DNA from 2 places in the Pusillimonas sp. ANT_WB101 genome. Region 1 is predicted to be linked to the other one. Evidence: riboswitches for the same ligand, from Rfam matches in the RefSeq annotation. Region 1 holds a riboswitch; the other holds the start of a gene.
The links. A riboswitch is a leader RNA that binds a small molecule or an ion and turns the genes downstream of it on or off. The one in region 1 is predicted to bind glycine.
Positions count from the first base shown of each region.

Region 2: linked by a shared signal. The riboswitch ahead of FQ179_RS15295 (D-amino acid dehydrogenase) and the one ahead of gcvT (glycine cleavage system aminomethyltransferase GcvT) in region 1 are both predicted to bind glycine.

Region 1 is NZ_VOAY01000001.1:23,936-32,411, forward strand. Features, by position in the region: gene dcd (dCTP deaminase) at 1-63, shown strand, start outside; gene FQ179_RS00105 (arginine/lysine/ornithine decarboxylase) at 78-2,339, shown strand; gene FQ179_RS00110 (NAD(P)/FAD-dependent oxidoreductase) at 2,516-3,751, shown strand; glycine riboswitch at 3,996-4,084, shown strand; glycine riboswitch at 4,103-4,214, shown strand; gene gcvT (glycine cleavage system aminomethyltransferase GcvT) at 4,264-5,412, shown strand; gene gcvH (glycine cleavage system protein GcvH) at 5,461-5,838, shown strand; gene gcvP (aminomethyl-transferring glycine dehydrogenase) at 5,979-8,476, shown strand, end outside.
Region 2 is NZ_VOAY01000003.1:550,782-559,257, reverse strand. Features, by position in the region: gene FQ179_RS15300 (PLP-dependent aminotransferase family protein) at 1-230, shown strand, start outside; glycine riboswitch at 570-665, shown strand; gene FQ179_RS15295 (D-amino acid dehydrogenase) at 817-2,076, shown strand; gene FQ179_RS15290 (PACE efflux transporter) at 2,167-2,631, opposite strand; gene FQ179_RS15285 (helix-turn-helix domain-containing protein) at 2,863-2,994, shown strand; gene ada (bifunctional DNA-binding transcriptional regulator/O6-methylguanine-DNA methyltransferase Ada) at 3,090-4,187, shown strand; gene FQ179_RS15275 (peptidoglycan DD-metalloendopeptidase family protein) at 4,310-4,960, opposite strand; gene FQ179_RS15270 (DUF2799 domain-containing protein) at 5,127-5,606, opposite strand; gene FQ179_RS15265 (hypothetical protein) at 5,709-6,665, opposite strand; gene FQ179_RS15260 (hypothetical protein) at 6,662-7,660, opposite strand; gene FQ179_RS15255 (DUF3617 domain-containing protein) at 7,724-8,290, opposite strand; gene FQ179_RS15250 (sensor histidine kinase KdpD) at 8,404-8,476, opposite strand, start outside.

The DNA.
Region 1 (8,476 bases):
TCGTATAAAGATCGTGGCGGTAAATACCAGGGGCAGACTGGGGTTACCCTGCCTCGCACATAGCTGGAGCAGTACTGATGAAATTTCGCTTCCCCATCGTAATTATCGATGAAGATTACCGCTCGGAAAATGCATCCGGGTTTGGCATTCGCGCCCTGGCGTCGGCCATCGAGGCCGAGGGCGTTGAAGTGCTGGGTGTTACCAGTTATGGTGACCTCAGCTCGTTTGCCCAGCAACAAAGTCGTGCCAGTGCGTTCATTTTGTCGATAGATGATGAGGAGTTCGTGGTGGCGTCGCCTGAAGACGTAGCCAATGCCATCAAGAATTTGCGCTCGTTTATTGGCGAACTGCGTTTTCGTAACGCCGATATCCCCATCTACCTGTATGGCGAAACGCGTACCTCGCAGCACATACCCAATGACATCCTGAAAGAGCTGCACGGCTTTATTCATATGTTCGAAGACACGCCCGAGTTCGTGGCCCGGCATATCATCCGTGAAGCGCGTTCGTATCTTGATAGCCTGGCGCCGCCGTTTTTCCGCGAACTGGTCAAATATGCCTCTGACGGCTCGTACTCGTGGCATTGCCCCGGGCACAGCGGTGGGGTGGCCTTTTTGAAAAGCCCGGTCGGGCAAATGTTTCACCAGTTTTTTGGTGAAAACATGCTGCGTGCCGACGTCTGTAACGCGGTAGACGAACTGGGCCAGTTGCTTGACCATACCGGCCCCATCGCCGAGTCTGAACTGAACGCCGCGCGCATTTTTCATGCCGATCACTGCTTTTTCGTTACCAATGGCACCTCTACGTCGAACAAGATTGTGTGGCATGCCAACGTCGCCAACGACGACGTGGTCGTGGTTGATCGAAACTGTCACAAGTCGATTTTGCACGCCATTACCATGACGGGTGCGATCCCGGTGTTTCTGCGTCCTACGCGCAACCACCTGGGCATTATTGGGCCGATTCCGCTCGAAGAGTTTGAGCCAGAAAATATCCGCAAAAAAATCGAAGCCAACCCGTTTGCCAGTCAGGCGCCCGACAAGAAGCCGCGCATTCTTACGCTTACGCAAAGCACGTATGACGGCGTTATTTACAACGTCGAAATGATCAAGGAAAAGCTGGGTTCAGAAATTGACACCCTGCACTTTGACGAAGCCTGGCTGCCGCATGCGTCGTTTCACGAGTACTACAAAGACATGCACGCCATTGGCGAGAACCGCCCACGTTCCAAAGACGCCATGGTGTTCGCCACGCACTCCACACACAAGCTGCTGGCCGGCCTGTCACAGGCGTCGCAAATTACGGTGCAAGATTCTGAAACGCGGCAGCTTGATCGCAACGTGTTTAACGAAGCCTATTTAATGCACATGTCGACCTCGCCACAGTACGCCATTATTGCGTCTTGTGACGTGGCCGCTGCCATGATGGAGCCGCCCGGCGGTACCGCGCTGGTCGAAGAAAGCATTACCGAAGCCCTGGATTTTCGCCGTGCCATGCGCAAGGTCGAGTCTGAGTTCGGCAAAGACGACTGGTGGTTCAAGGTATGGGGCCCCAACCGTTTGGTGGCTGACGGCATAGGCGAGCGTGACGACTGGCTGCTCAAATCGGGCGACAAGTGGCACGGCTTTGGTGACCTGGCCGAAGGCTTTAACATGCTTGATCCCATCAAGGCAACGGTGGTAACGCCGGGTCTTGATATCTCTGGCACGTTTGCCGACACGGGCATCCCGGCGGCGCTGGTTTCCAAATACCTGACGGAACACGGCGTGGTGGTTGAGAAAACCGGGCTTTATTCGTTTTTTATTCTGTTTACCATCGGCATTACCAAAGGCCGCTGGAACACGCTGCTGACAGCGCTTCAGCAGTTTAAAGACGACTACGACCGCAACAACCCGCTGTGGCGCATACTGCCTGACTTCTGCAAACAGCATCGTCGCTACGAAAAGCTGGGTCTGCGCGATCTGTGCCAGCAGATTCACGAGGCGTATCGCAAATATGACTTGGCACGCCTTACCACTGAGGTGTACCTCAGCGATATGGTGCCTGCCATGAAGCCGTCGGTGGCGTATGCCAAGATGGCGCACCGCGAGTCTGAGCGCGTTAGCATTGATGCCCTTGAAGGGCGTGTCACTGGCGTGCTGCTCACGCCGTACCCGCCGGGCATCCCGCTGCTGATACCGGGCGAGCGCTTTAACCAGCGCATCGTCAGCTATCTGCAGTTTGCACGCGAGTTCAACGCCACCTTCCCAGGGTTTGAAACCGATGTGCACGGGCTGGCACGTGACGTGCAGCCAGATGGTGAAGAGCGCTACTACGTCGACTGCATCAAAGAAGACTAACGGCCGTGGCGATCAGGCAAGGTGGGGTGGTGCAGGCCACCACCCACGACCCCGCCTCTGGGGGCGTACGGGCGAGCGCGAAAAAAACCGGCAATCGGGGCGCTCGCGGTTCGGCGTCGGGCGGTTCGCTTAATCAGGTGTTTGATGTGGCAGTGGTGGGTGCTGGCGCGGCCGGAATGATGGCTGCGGCCGTGGCAGGGCAGCGGGGGCTGCGTGTGGTGCTCATTGACCATGCCAAAAAGCTGGCTGAAAAAATTCGCATCTCTGGTGGTGGCCGCTGCAATTTTACGAACATCAACACCAGCCCTGCCAATTTTATTTCGCAAAACCCGCATTTTTGTCGCTCGGCGCTGGCGGCCTATACCCCGCAAGACTTTATCGATATGGTCGTCAGGCATGGCATAGCCTGGCATGAGAAACACCGGGGACAGCTGTTTTGTGATGAATCCAGTGAAGACATTATCACCATGCTGCAGCATGAGTGCGATGATGGTCGCGTGTCATGGCGCATGCCCTGTGCGGTGGAGCGCATTACGCGTGTCGATGACGACGTGTTTGTGCTGCATACGTCGCAGGGCGAGGTGCAGGCGCACCAGCTTGTGATGGCGACGGGCGGCATGGCCATCCCGCAATTGGGCGCGACTGATTTCGCCTTGGGTGTGGCGCGGCAGTTTGGGCTGAAGGTGATTGAACCCCGGCCTGCGCTGGTTCCGCTTACTTTTGATGCAGAGGCCTGGAAGCCGTTTTCTTCCCTGAGCGGTGTGGCGCTGGAAGTGCTGGTGCGCGCTGTCGGGGCTGGAGCGGCTGCTGCGAGAAAGGCGAACGGGCGTCAGAAACCCGGTGGCAAGGCGGCACAGACTGAGTTTCTTGAAGACCTGCTTTTTACACACAGGGGTCTGTCTGGCCCAGCTATTTTGCAGATATCCAGTTACTGGAACCCAGGCGAGGCGATTTCTGTTGATCTTGCGCCGGGGCGGGATCTTGCCCGCGAACTGCTTGAAAGCAAGCAGGGCAGCCGACAGAAGCTGGGGTCGGTGTTATCCGGTATGTGGCCCAAGCGTCTGGCTGACCAATGGCTGGCCAATGCGCAAACTACTGGTGATGGTTTGGGCGAGCAACGCCTGGCCGATGTGCCGGACAAGACTTTGCGCGAACTGGGCGCGTGCATCAATGCCTGGCAGCTGTTCCCCAGCGGCACGGCGGGTTACAAGAAAGCGGAAGTGATGCGTGGCGGGGTTGATACACGCTGCCTGAATCAAAAGACCATGGAGGCCAGTGCGGTTTCTGGCTTGTACTTTATAGGTGAAGCCGTGGATGTTACAGGCTGGCTGGGCGGCTATAACTTTCAGTGGGCGTGGGCTTCTGGTGTGGCCTGCGGCAAGGCATTGCTGCAGCATGGCGGCAAACGCTAGCCGACATTAAACTGCTTTTAACGCAGGGCAGAAGGGTGTAGCCCGCGGCAAGGCATTGTTACAGCACGACGGCAAACGCTAGCCGGCATTAATATACTTTCAGTGCAAAGCACGCAGGTGCCGTCTGCGGCAAGGCGTTGTTGCAGCACAGCGGCAAACGCGAGCCAACATTAATATATTTTCAACGCTGGGCCGAAATCTGTTTGTGGCTGCCTGGCTTTCGGGGTATGCTCTCGTTTGCTGTCGTCACACAGTGGGAGAGCGTCGATTTTTCGACCGCCGAAGGCGCAATTCGCCCGAAATCGCTCAGGCACCCCGTACCGCTCGTGTGTTGTCGCCAATTGGCTGGCAAGGCAGCATTCTGGAGAGACTCGTTCCATTGGCCCGCAGGCCTGGCATCGGGCGCCGAAGGTGAACCCCCTATATGGGGTCAACTCTCAGGCAAAAGGACAGAAGGGCGGCGCAAGGGCCAGGTGGCTCGGCGTCGTCGTTTCGTTTCCGGAGCCTCTCTCATGTCTACAGCACTAAAACATACCCCTCTGCATTCTGCCCATCTTCAGGCCGGCGCCAAAATGGTCGACTTCGGTGGCTGGGATATGCCTGTTTCCTATGGCTCGCAAATTGAAGAGCATCACACCGTACGCCGCGCCGCGGGTATGTTCGATGTTTCGCACATGCTCAATGTTGATGTACGTGGCAAAGTAGCCGCCGCGTCAACGTCAGCCGAGGCTCAGGATGCCGCCACGGGCGAACAAGGCGTGCGTGCCTTTTTGTCACGCTTGCTGGCTAATGACGTGGCCAAGCTTACGGTGCCAGGCAAGGCCCTGTACGCGTGCATGCTCAAGCCTGACGGCGGCGTCATTGACGACCTGATTGTGTACTTTTTTGATGAGACCAACTGGCGACTGGTGGTAAATGCCGGTACGGCAGACAAAGACATTGCCTGGATGCAGCAGGTTGCGCGCGATGAGGGCTTTGAGGTTCAAATTGAACCCCGGCGTGATCTGGCCATGATTGCGGTGCAAGGGCCCCAAGCCCGCGAAAAGCTCTGGGCAGCGCGCCCGCACTGGAAGGCACCCACCGAGCAGCTGGCGGCCTTTAACGGTGTTTACATCGATGCCGATACGCTGGTTGCACGCACAGGGTACACCGGTGAAGACGGCTTTGAAGTTGTACTGCCGGCCACCCAGGTGGGTGCTTTCTGGGATGACCTCGTCAGTCAGGGCGTGTTGCCTTGTGGTCTGGGCGCGCGCGACACACTGCGGCTTGAGGCGGGCATGAATCTATACGGGCAAGAAATGAACGAGCAGGTTAACCCACTGATCTCGGGCCTGTCATGGACGGTTTCTTTTAAAAACCCCGATCGTCGTTTTATTGGCCGAGACGCCCTTGAAGCCATTACCCCCGACCAAACGCTGGTGGGCATCAAACTGCTCGAGCGTGGTGTTATGCGGGCGCACATGAAGTTGCGCAGTGCTCAGGGCGACGGTGAACTCACCAGTGGCTCCATGTCGCCTACCATGGGTGTTTCCATCGGTATGGCGCGTGTGCCTCTGGGTCTGCAGCCTGGCGATGCCGTCGAAGTCGAGATGCGCGGCAAATGGATGCCTGCAGAAGTGGTAAAAATGCCTTTCGTGCGCAACGGCAAAATTTCGGTCTGATGCGCGCGCTCACTCTTATAACGAATACTGATTTTCACGGGGTACACCATGAGTCTTCCAACTGATCGCAAATACACGTCTTCCCATGAATGGGTCAAGCCTGAAGGCGACGTCTTTCTAGTGGGCATTACCGATGCCGCTCAAGACCAACTGGGCGATCTGGTTTTTGTGGGTGATGTTAACCCCGGTGCCAAGCTGTCTGCTGGCGATACCGCGGGTGTGGTTGAGTCAGTCAAGGCCGCTTCTGACATTTACGCGCCCGTCGATGGCGAGATTGTGGCCTTTAATGAGGCGCTGGGTGATCAGCCTGACCTTATCAACCAGGCAGCCTTTGATACGTGGATCTTCAAGATTAAGCCCAATAATCCTGACGACATCGATGACCTCATGGATGGCGACGACTACGAGGCGCTCGGCGCCAGCTAAGTGCCTTAAGGCGCCTGCCGGCGCCTTTTGGTGTCTGTCTTTTTGTGGCGGTCGGCGCTCTGAGGCGTAACGCGACCTCAGCGGGCCAACCGCCCTGATCATGCCCACATGCCCCGCATTTCTTTCTGTTTAGGTTGATTATGTTGCGAGATTTAGACCCTCACTCTGACTTTATCCCCCGGCATATAGGCCCGGGCCAGGCTGATCAGGCCCGCATGCTGGAAGCCATTGGGGCACAAAGCCTCGAGAGTCTGGTGCAACAGGTGGTGCCGGCCAGCATTCTCGACCGCAAGCCGCTTGATCTGCCGGCCTCGCGCAGCGAAACTGATGCGCTGGCTGGCCTGCGCGAAATTGCAGGGCGTAACCAGGTTTATCGCAACTATATTGGCCAGGGGTACTACGGTACGCATGTGCCGCATGTGATTTTGCGCAATATTCTTGAAAACCCGGCATGGTATACGGCGTACACGCCTTACCAGCCCGAGATCTCGCAGGGCCGGCTCGAGGCGCTACTTAATTACCAGACCATGGTCGCTGATCTGACCGGGCTGGATATCGCCAACGCGTCGTTGCTGGACGAGGGTACGGCCGCTGCCGAGGCCATGGCGCTTGCGCGTCGTAGTTCGCGTTCAAAAAGTAATGTGTTCTTCGCCTCGCAGCATTGTCATCCACAAACGCTTGAAATCCTCCGCACCCGCGCCAGTGGGCTGGGTATTGATCTGTTGGTCGGTGACGAGGCTGCCAGCCTGCCCGCTTGTTTTGGCGTACTCGTGCAGTACCCGCATAGCCTGGGCGATATTGCCGACTATCGTGCGCTGGCTGAGCAGGCCCATGCCATGGGCGCAGTGGTCTCTGTTGCGACAGACTTGCTGGCACTTGCTTTGCTGACACCACCGGGTGAGTGGGGCGCTGATATTGCTGTCGGCTGTGCCCAGCGCTTTGGCGTGCCCCCGGGCTATGGGGGCCCACACGCAGGCTTTATGGCGTGTAAAGACAGTTTTAAGCGTAGTATGCCGGGCCGTCTGGTGGGTGTGTCTAAAGACAGCCAGGGCGCACCCGCCTTGCGTCTTGCGCTGCAAACGCGGGAGCAGCATATTCGCCGTGAAAAGGCCACTTCCAATATTTGCACGGCACAGGTGTTGCTGGCTGTCATGGCCGGCATGTATGCGGTATGGCATGGGCCCGCTGGCCTTACCCGCATTGCCGAACGCGTGGCCACGCTGACCAGTTTTCTGAAAGGCGCGCTGGAGCAACTGGGCGTTACCGTCGTTAATAAACAGTATTTTGATACGCTGCTGCTCAATACGGGCGACGCTACGCAGGCAATTGTTGACGCAGCAAAGGCTGCACGCATAAACCTGCGCCAGCCTGGTGCAGGCCGCCTGGCCGTGTCGCTGGACGAAACCGTTACGGTGGCAGATCTTGACGTGCTGCTGTCCGTGTTTGCACAGGGCCTGGGTAAAACCTGGGACGCCGCCGCACAAAAAGCCAAACCTACCGCCTTGGGCATACCTGCAGGCTTGCGCCGCCACGGTGCAATTTTGTCGCACGCCATCTTCTCGCGCATTCAGTCAGAAACCGACATGCTGCGCTACCTGCGCAGCCTGGCTGACAAAGACCTCGCGCTGGATCGCACCATGATCCCACTGGGTTCATGCACGATGAAGCTAAACGCCACGGCCGAGATGATCCCGGTTACTTGGCCCGAATTCGGCAATATGCACCCGTTTGCGCCCGCTGATCAAGCACAGGGTTATAAAGAGCTTGTCGACCGTCTGTCATCTGCACTCTGCGTTATTACAGGGTATGACGCGGTCAGCCTGCAGCCTAACTCGGGTGCTCAGGGCGAATATGCTGGCCTTCTGGCCATACAGGCCTACCATCACGCCAACGGTCAGCCACAGCGTAATGTGTGTCTTATCCCCGCGTCAGCCCATGGCACTAATCCAGCCTCGGCGCAGCTGGCAGGCATGGATGTGGTGGTGGTGGCTTCTGACAGCAATGGCAATGTTGATGTTGAAGACCTTAAGGTTCGTATCGCTCAGGTGGGCGACCGTCTCGCGGCTTTGATGATTACCTACCCGTCTACCCATGGCATGTTTGAAACCGCCGTGCGCGAGATCTGCGCGCTGGTGCATGATGCGGGCGGGCAGGTGTACATCGATGGGGCCAATATGAATGCCATGGTGGGCCTTGCCCAGCCTGGCAAGTTCGGCGGCGATGTGTCACACCTTAATCTGCATAAAACATTTTGCATTCCTCACGGGGGCGGTGGGCCGGGTGTAGGTCCGGTAGCCGTGCGTTCGCACCTGGCGCCCTATTTGCCGGGTCTGGTCGATGAGACCGGTGTGCTGCCCGAAGGCGCGAAAGTCGGGCCGGTGTCTGCGGCACCCTATGGTTCGGCCAGCATTTTGCCTATTTCGTACATGTATATCTCGATGATGGGCGCTGAGGGGCTTAGAGAAGCGTCAGAAGTTGCTATTTTGAATGCCAACTACATTGCTGCGCGGCTGCGCGAGCATTATCCGATTTTGTATGCAGACAGCAACGGGCACGTAGCGCACGAGTGCATTCTGGATATCCGTCCCATCAAAGACCGTTGCGGTATTTCGGCTGAAGATGTTGCCAAGCGTCTGGT
Region 2 (8,476 bases), on a different contig from region 1:
TTACGCCGTGGATTATGCCGCAGGCAGGCATGTTTCTTTGGTGCAGTTTGCCCAAAGGTGTAGACGCAGTTGCGGTGGCACGTGCAGCACTGGCTGAAAATATTGTGCTTGCGCCTGGCAATATTTTTAGCCTGTCACAGTCTGCAGGAAGCTTTCTGCGCTTTAATATCGCGCAGTCAAGCGATGAGAGGCTTTATCAGGTGTTGGAGCGTCTGTTAACTACTGCTTAATTAGCTTCCCGCCGCGAAATAATGCATATAAGTCGGGCACTTGTTGCATTATTTGAAATGGACAAGACTTATCGCCGTAGGTATTAAGTTAAAAGAAAATGTTTAACTTTACGGGGATTCAACCCAATTCTTACAGCACTTTCAGGACGAATGCTTTTTTGTAATCAATTATTAAGTGACACGGAAATCGCCTTCGTACTTGTCCATATTCGTCGCCAGGGCGATATTGGAGCACGGGAAACCTGTTTCCTATTCTCCGCAATGGGTAAATGCCTACTTCATTCGGTAACTGTTTGATTTATTGGGTGATTCTGTTAGAATCTGCGGTTCAAATAAGTTGTATGACGTGGCAGGAGAGACCGGAAATTTATATACTCTGGCGCCGACGGAGCAACCGCCCCGGAAACTCTCAGGCAAAAGGACTGCCCGTCACACATAAAAATCTGGAGAGCGGCGCTAAGGGCGCCCACCGAAGGGGAGGCTCCGCCCAGTGGGCGGCGTTGTAAAACTCTCAGGTACCGAGACAGATGGGGCTACGAGCTGAACGTATTCGTTCAGTATCTGCATCCCTTTCTTTGGAACACCTATGTCTCGCGTATTAGTTATTGGTGCCGGCATCACCGGCATTACCACTGCATATACCCTTAACCAGCACGGTCACGACGTAGTCGTGGCTGATCGTCATTTATATCCCGCCATGGAAACCTCTTATGCCAATGGCGGGCAGCTGTCGGCCAGTAATGCCGAGGTCTGGAATCAGCCAGGCACACTGCTCAAAGGCATTAAATGGATGCTGCAAAAAGATGCACCATTGTTGCTGAACCCATTGCCCTCATGGCATAAGTATTCTTGGCTGGCTGAATTTGCGGGTGCTATTCGAAATTATCGAACAAATACCGTTGCCACCACACGCATGGCCATAGAGGCACGACAGCATTTGTATGACATGGCCGAGCGTGAAAACATTGACTTTAATCTTGAGCGTCGCGGCATTTTGCATGTGTATCACGACCGTGCGGGCTTTGATGTGGCGGCACGGTCTAATACTTTGCTGCTCAAGGGCGGGCTTGAGCGCTATGCCGTTACGCCCGAAGAAATTCGTAATATTGAACCTACATTAACGGGCACGTATTACGGCGGGTTTTTTACGCCTTCTGACGCAACTGGTGATATTCACCGATTTACGCGGGGTTTGGCGGCGGCCGCCGCCCGGCATGGGGTGGAGTTCAGGCATGGCGTAGAAATCGAAAACATGCAGTTTGGTGACGGCGGTGTTACGGCGTTGTTGGCTGACGTGATGTCAGCGGGTACACGCAGGCGTAACGATGCGGAGCGCCTCGATGTTGATGCGGTGGTAATTTGTGCAGGTGTTGGTAGCCGCCGTCTGGCGGCCATGTGTGGCGACCGGTTAAATATTTACCCTGTAAAGGGTTATTCCATTACCGTACAACTGGACGACGAAGCCAGTATTGCAGGGGCCCCTTGGGTGAGCCTGCTGGATGAACGTGCCAAAATCGTTACGTCGCGTCTTGGTAAAGATCGTTTTCGCGTGGCCGGTACGGCAGAGTTTAATGGTGATAATCGGGATATTCGCGCCGATCGCATTGACCCGCTGGTGCGCTGGGTGCATGAAAACTTTAATGTTGAAACGTCGCGCATGACACCTTGGGCCGGGTTGCGACCAATGATGCCAGACATGATGCCCAGGGTGCAGCGCGGACGTCAACAGGGCGTGTATTACAACACCGGCCATGGTCATCTGGGGTGGACGTTGTCCGCCGCTACGGCGCAGCTTGCAGCGGCGCTTGTAGACGAAGATTTGCCTGGCCTGAGCAAAGCGGCGTAAGACAGCACAACGTGCTTACGTTGCCACGCGAGGAGCGTGCTCCTGCGCGTGGCAGCGCAAACGACGGCGGGGCAAATGCTGCCAAGGGTTTTAGGAGTGGCTGCTACAGGGTTGGGGTTCTGTGCTTTGGGGCTTAGGCTGCGCAGAGGCCGGCAAACCGAACAAATGATCGAACACCAGGTTAAACAAAAATGTGTAGATCAGAAAGAAAACAATCAGCCCGATATCCAGCACAAATGCATGCCACAGGGTAAGGTCTAGCCACCAGGCGAACAGGGGCACTAGCATTATGACCAAGCCCAATTCAAAACCGGCGGCGTGTGCGACACGTCGCAAAAAACCACGGCCACGCTTGGTCTGCCGCGATTCCCATAACTCGAACAAGGTGTTGTAGGTTAGGTTCCAGGCTATGGCAATCATGGAAGAAGCTACGCCCGCGACGGCGGCGTGTGAAAGGCCGCGATCGGTAAGTAGTGCCAACCCCAGGCTGGTGATTGCTACAGCGATAAGCTCGTAAAACGAAACGTAGACGAGTTTTCGTTTAATGCCCTGCATGAAATGATTCCGTAATGTGTAGCGTGCCGTATCGATATGATGCACTGCAGCAGTGTATCGCGTTGGGTTGCAGTCGCGTTAATGCGATGCCATTTCGGGTGTTTTGCTCTGAAGGGTGACGGGATTAGCCGTCGGGACGTAGAAGATCTCGATGTTTACCATAGCAGAACCATCAATGAATATCGTTGTGACGTTGCTCGGGCACGTCATTAGCGTGTTACTGGCAAGCGTGTGCGCCGGGCGTTAGAACAGTATGATGGAAATGTAAGCCGCGTTGCACGAGAACTGGGCGTGCATAGAAGTACATTTTATCGACGGCTAGGCGCGTTGACGGCATCCAGGTCAGTTTTAATGCGACGCTGAGAGGCAGGAATTCAGACGCAAGAAACGAGAATCCCGCCAGCGGATTTGGCTTTATCGTATAGCCATTCTTGTTGATTTAATTATGCGGGGGTTTCATGTCCACACTTTTACCGGCTACGACAGCGCGTGTACCTGTGCTGCCTTATGGCAGCGAGGATGTGCGCTGGGCCGCCGTGCAGGCACGTGATGCCAAAGCTGATGGGCACTTTGTTTATGGTGTCCGCACTACAGGGGTGTATTGCAGACCCAGTGCGGCATCGCGTCTGCCCCGGCGCGAGAATATCGAATTTTTTGATTCTGCCGAAGCCGCCGAGGCGGCGGGGTATCGTGCCAGTCAGCGCCTGGCAGCGGATCAAACGGCGGCGAGTGCGCAGCGCGCGCGTTTGGTCGCGCAGGCTTGCCGGCACATTGAGCAGGCAGAGAGCCCACCCGCCCTTGAGGAGCTAGCCGAGGGAGCTGGCCTTAGCCCATGGCATTTTCATCGGGTATTCAAGGCTGAAACAGGCCTTACCCCTAAAGCCTATGCTGACGCAGCACGGGCACGACGGCTGCGTGATGAACTGCTTGGGTCTGCAACGGTCACCGACGCCATTTACGACGCAGGCTTTAATGCATCGAGCCGATTTTATGAACAGTCAGACGCCCTGCTGGGTATGAGCCCGCGTGACTGGCGTGGCGGGGGCGCCAACACGCGCATTCGGTTTGCCGTGGGGCAGTGTTCGTTAGGGGCTATTTTAGTCGCCCAGAGCGTGCGAGGAATTTGCGCCATTTCGCTGGGTGATGATGCTGACCAACTTGTGCGTGATCTTCAAGACCGGTTTCCCAAGGCTGAACTTACTGGTTCTGAGCCTGAGTTTGATGAGCTGGTTGCAAGCGTAGTGGGGTTTGTCGAGCAGCCTAGCCTGGGGCTGGATCTTCCATTGGATGTGCGAGGCACCGCGTTTCAGCAGCGGGTGTGGCAGGCGCTGCAGCAAATACCTGCGGGCGAAACTGCCACCTATTCTGAGATTGCCGAGCGCATTGGCTCGCCAAAAGCCGTGCGGGCAGTGGGGCAGGCCTGTGGTGCCAATTTGTTAGCGGTTGCCATACCGTGCCATCGCGTGGTTCGCCGCGGTGGTGATTTGTCAGGGTATCGGTGGGGCATAGACCGTAAACGAGCGCTGTTGCTGCGAGAACAATCAGGCTGTGGATAACGCGCTTGAGGGGGGCGCTGTTGCAGATATCCGGCACAGTCGGCTATTACCTGATAAAGACAACAGTAATGTTTTATTGTCGAAAGCTGTTTTGCCAGCACCGAAGTTGGACGGTGCCTGGCCTATTTAGGCAGGTAACTATTGGCGTTGACCGACTTGCCATTGTGTCGCAACTCGAAGTACAGACCTACCTGTTTGCTTTCGGAGCTACCCATTTCGGCAATTTTTTGCCCCTGTCGTACCGACTGGCCTTCTTTGACCGTGATCGAGCGGTTGTGCGCATAGACGCTGAGGTAGCTGGAAGCATGGTTTACGATGACAAGGTTGCCATAGCCACGTAAGCCGTTACCTGCATAGACGACCTTGCCGTCGGCTACAGATTTGATGGGCGTGCCCACCTTGTTGATGATGTACAGCCCGTATGGGCTCGGGCCTTTCAGGCCGCGATTGACATTGCCTTCAGCAGGCCAGGCTAGCGATATACCCGCAGCACCAGACCTGGCTGACGCACTGGGTGTGGGTGTTACCGATACCCCGCTGGAAGGCGTTGGTGCCGGGCGAGACGTAGCGACCCCCGACCCTTGAACACGCAATACTTGCCCTACCTCAAGGCGATTGGGGTTGCTGATGCTGTTCATTTTCATGAGCGATTGCACGCTTTGGCCGTGCTGGCGCGCAATTTTGCTGAGTGTGTCGCCTGACACAACGCGGTACTGACCCGACGCCACAGGCTGGGTGGTGGTGGTGCCGCAGGCCACCAGTAATGACAGCATGGCACTTGCCAGCAGCCACCGTAGCGCATGGTGTTTGGACGCCAGTCGGCGCACCAACGAGGTATGGGTTTGAGGGGTTGGGCAACTGGGCATAGCGCAATGTGAGATTGTTCTTGGCATCATTGCACTAAGAGTACCAAGTCAGGTGGCTGACCGCAACGCAGGCTTACCTTGCTGGGGTCGGCACAGAAGAAGCCTGCCGTGCTACATCATCGCGCGCACGTTGCAGGCGGCGGTCAAGATCTCTGAGTTCGTTGCGCAGCTGCTTGCGTTTGGATGTGCTTTTTTCTTTGTCTAGTTGTTGTTGAAGCTGACGTGACTGCGAATTGAGCGAGTCGACATATTGTTCAGCGTCGTAGATACGTTTTCCTGCCTGATGAAATTGCAGAAACTGTCTTTCGAGATTTGCGGGGCAAGCGTTGCGGTACGGTCTGCCTTGACGGCCTTCTTCTAGTGCACGATCAGGTGTGCAGTATTCGCGTATTCCAATTGCTCTTCCTGTCTGGTATTGGCGAGCGTCGGGTACGATCCCCACTTTGCCACAGGCCTCGCGATGGTCTTCTATACGGCTCAGCGGTAGGCCGTCGCGACCGTCGCGGTAGCCCTGATCTTGCCAGTTTGCGGTAAGACAATCTTTCTCCGACATACTGGCGCAGCCCGCCATGCTGAATAAGATTGCAAAAATTAATAGTAAGCGCGAGGGTGTTGTCTGGAGCATAGTTTGAAAGTGTGCTGACACACAGCTTTTTTAGCGGGTTCGTGGTACAGAAAACTTTTTAAACTCTGGTTCTACGCCAGCCACTTCCAGACGCTGTGTCCAGATCTTGGCTATAGCGTCATCCATAACCATATTCTGTCGGACCATGCCTATGGCGGTATTTTCTTGTCCAACGACATTCATGGAAATAACGAAGGTGAACTGGGGGTTATCTTTCTGATAGGGTAAAGGGTCCATGCCTTCTGACGAGACGCTTGTCCACAACGCATGCGCAACATGAGCAGGGCGCGCCACACCGTCAGCAGTGTACCGGTATTGCGGGGTTTCGAGTTTTGGTGCTGACAGCGTTGTTGGAGCAAGTTCAGGCCCGGTAGGGTCTAACGTTGAAAGACAGGACTCACCCAGGCAGTCATCGGCCCGTGCCTGTTTGTCTGTAAGTTCACGCCGGCTGGCGTATCGTGCATCGGCCATCATGCCCATCATGGGTGACATGACAAAGCGCCAGTTTACGTGCGGCCCGACGCCGAACTCTTTAGGGCTGGCCACGTACTCTGCACCTATGGATTCGACGAGTTCTTCGCGTAATTGCGGGCCCAGGTTATAGCGACGTACGTCTATGTAAGCCTGTTGCGCTTCGGGTATGTTTTCGTCGTGCTGCATGCTGTAAGTGATGCGGTAACGTACACGCGGCAGGGCAATTTCCCTTGCTTCCAGAAGCAAAATGGCGCGAGTTACGGCATCAAGGTTTGCATCGGGCAAGAAAACGGACGATCTACTTTGAATACCTGGAAAGTTTTTGGATGAGTAATAATTGTCGTCAATGAGTTTCTCTGTATCCACCATGACATAGCCGGGTGCTTGCGCAAAGGCCTCGGCATGCGGCTGTAGCGCGGCCATGGCCTGATGCAGCGGATTGGCTGCTGGTGAAGTAATCGGCATGCTGCTCATAAACAGCATTACGACGGGTGCTAACCAAAGTTTTTTCATGGGCCGGTTCCTGCGCGGGCTGGCTCGGCATCGTCGTCCGGTGTGTTGCCACGTGCCCAGTCAGCTGCTTTGTCTTTGAGTTTTCTGAATTTTCCCGAAACGCCATCGATACGGGCTTCCCATTCTGGATCGGGTTGCTGGCCTTCAATGGCCTTAAAGTACGCTTGCAACATGCATGCAATCGCAAAAGGCTCAATGAGTGCGGCTTTTATGGCCCAGGCGAACACCAGCGCAAACAGAAAGCCGCCCGCTGACCATGCCCCCGGAATCATGTAAACCACCGCTGCTGCTGGCGCAAGCATTGCCAGAAACACCAGAAACGACAGCCCATACGTGAAAATGGCAAGCCATGCGGCATTCTTGAGCATGTTCTTGCCGTTCTGGCCATAAAGAACCAGCGCAGTTTGTGCCGATGACCATGGGTTCTGGCTTTCGGTTCGAATGGCATAGGCAAGAATGACCTCATCGATCAGGCCGACAGCCAGTCGCAGAAAGGCACGCACCAGACCCATTAGCTGAGATATACCCGGTATGGGCAAAATGGAAGCAACGCCTTGTACCAACCCGGTGATGGCAGCGATAACGCCCTTGACGATCTGATCGAGGGCGAACAGCACATTAGCCTGCGCGTAGCGGCTTTTGACGATTTGCTGGGCATGCGCAATCTGCGAACGACCTTCGGGCAGGGGTTGCCCATCGATCAGGTTTACCAGAACGGCAATATGCCCGGCCTTCACCATGTAAAGCAGATATTCTCGCAGGAAATACAGTATGGCTGCCGTGATGCCGAACCCGGCAACGCCACCCCAAATAGATGCAGATGTCTGAAAGCCTTCGTCACCCAGCGCGCCTATACCCCAGCCTACGCCCGCGCCCATGCCTGTAAAGAGTATGTAGGCCAGTGCGATGCCAAAATAGACAACGCAGCGCAAAAGAATGAAAGGCATGGTCTGTACCATGAGCGTCAAAGATCGGCGTAGACTGAAATCCCACATGCGGTTACTCCAGGCAAGAAGGTGGTGTTGAACACGGATGCCGGAGACGCATTATGGTGCGGCTCACGGCGTTTTTAAACTTGCGGGGCAGTCGGGCCCCACCCATTGAGCAGTTTGCGAGATGGTCATGGTGCGAGGTTTTCCGTCTGAAATCCCTTGCATGGTCATTTCACTTTTGTAGTGCTTGGCGCTTGCGTCCCAGATACGACCTTCACCCTTCAAATTGTCGCCATCCTGCTTGCATACGTAGGTGAAACGGCCTTCACTACTGGACACGGGCTTGTAGGATGTGGTGCACTGCATGTTCGGGTCGTCATTGTGCATCTCGAAATCGCGTGCTGCCATTTCAGGTGTCACACATTGCTGAATGACACCAGGCTTGGAGAGTGATGCGCCAGAGCCTTTCATCATTTCTTCCATCTGCTTGCGCTGGGCTGCCGGCAATTTCGCCAGGCTTTTCTGCATAGACTCCAACATGGCAGTAAGGGGCGACTCTCCAAGTTGAATCTCCCATAAGCCGGGCAGACGTTTTTCGAGTTTTTGGGCAGAGGCATCATGGGTGACGCCGATTGCCGCCGCGATGCTGATGGAGTAGATCAACCCTGTGGATAATAGTTTTTTCATTTGCATCAGTGTGTGAGCTCCGTTCTTTTTTTGCAGTGGCGCAATGCAGAATTCTCAAACGCTTGATGCTAAACGAAAGCATATGAAATGACACCGTTCAAACAGACGGGGCCGATGAGCTAGGCCGCGCGAAACCTGAGGCTGAACTGCGAGCCTTCGCCAAAAACAGAGGCGACTCGGATCTCTGCCTGC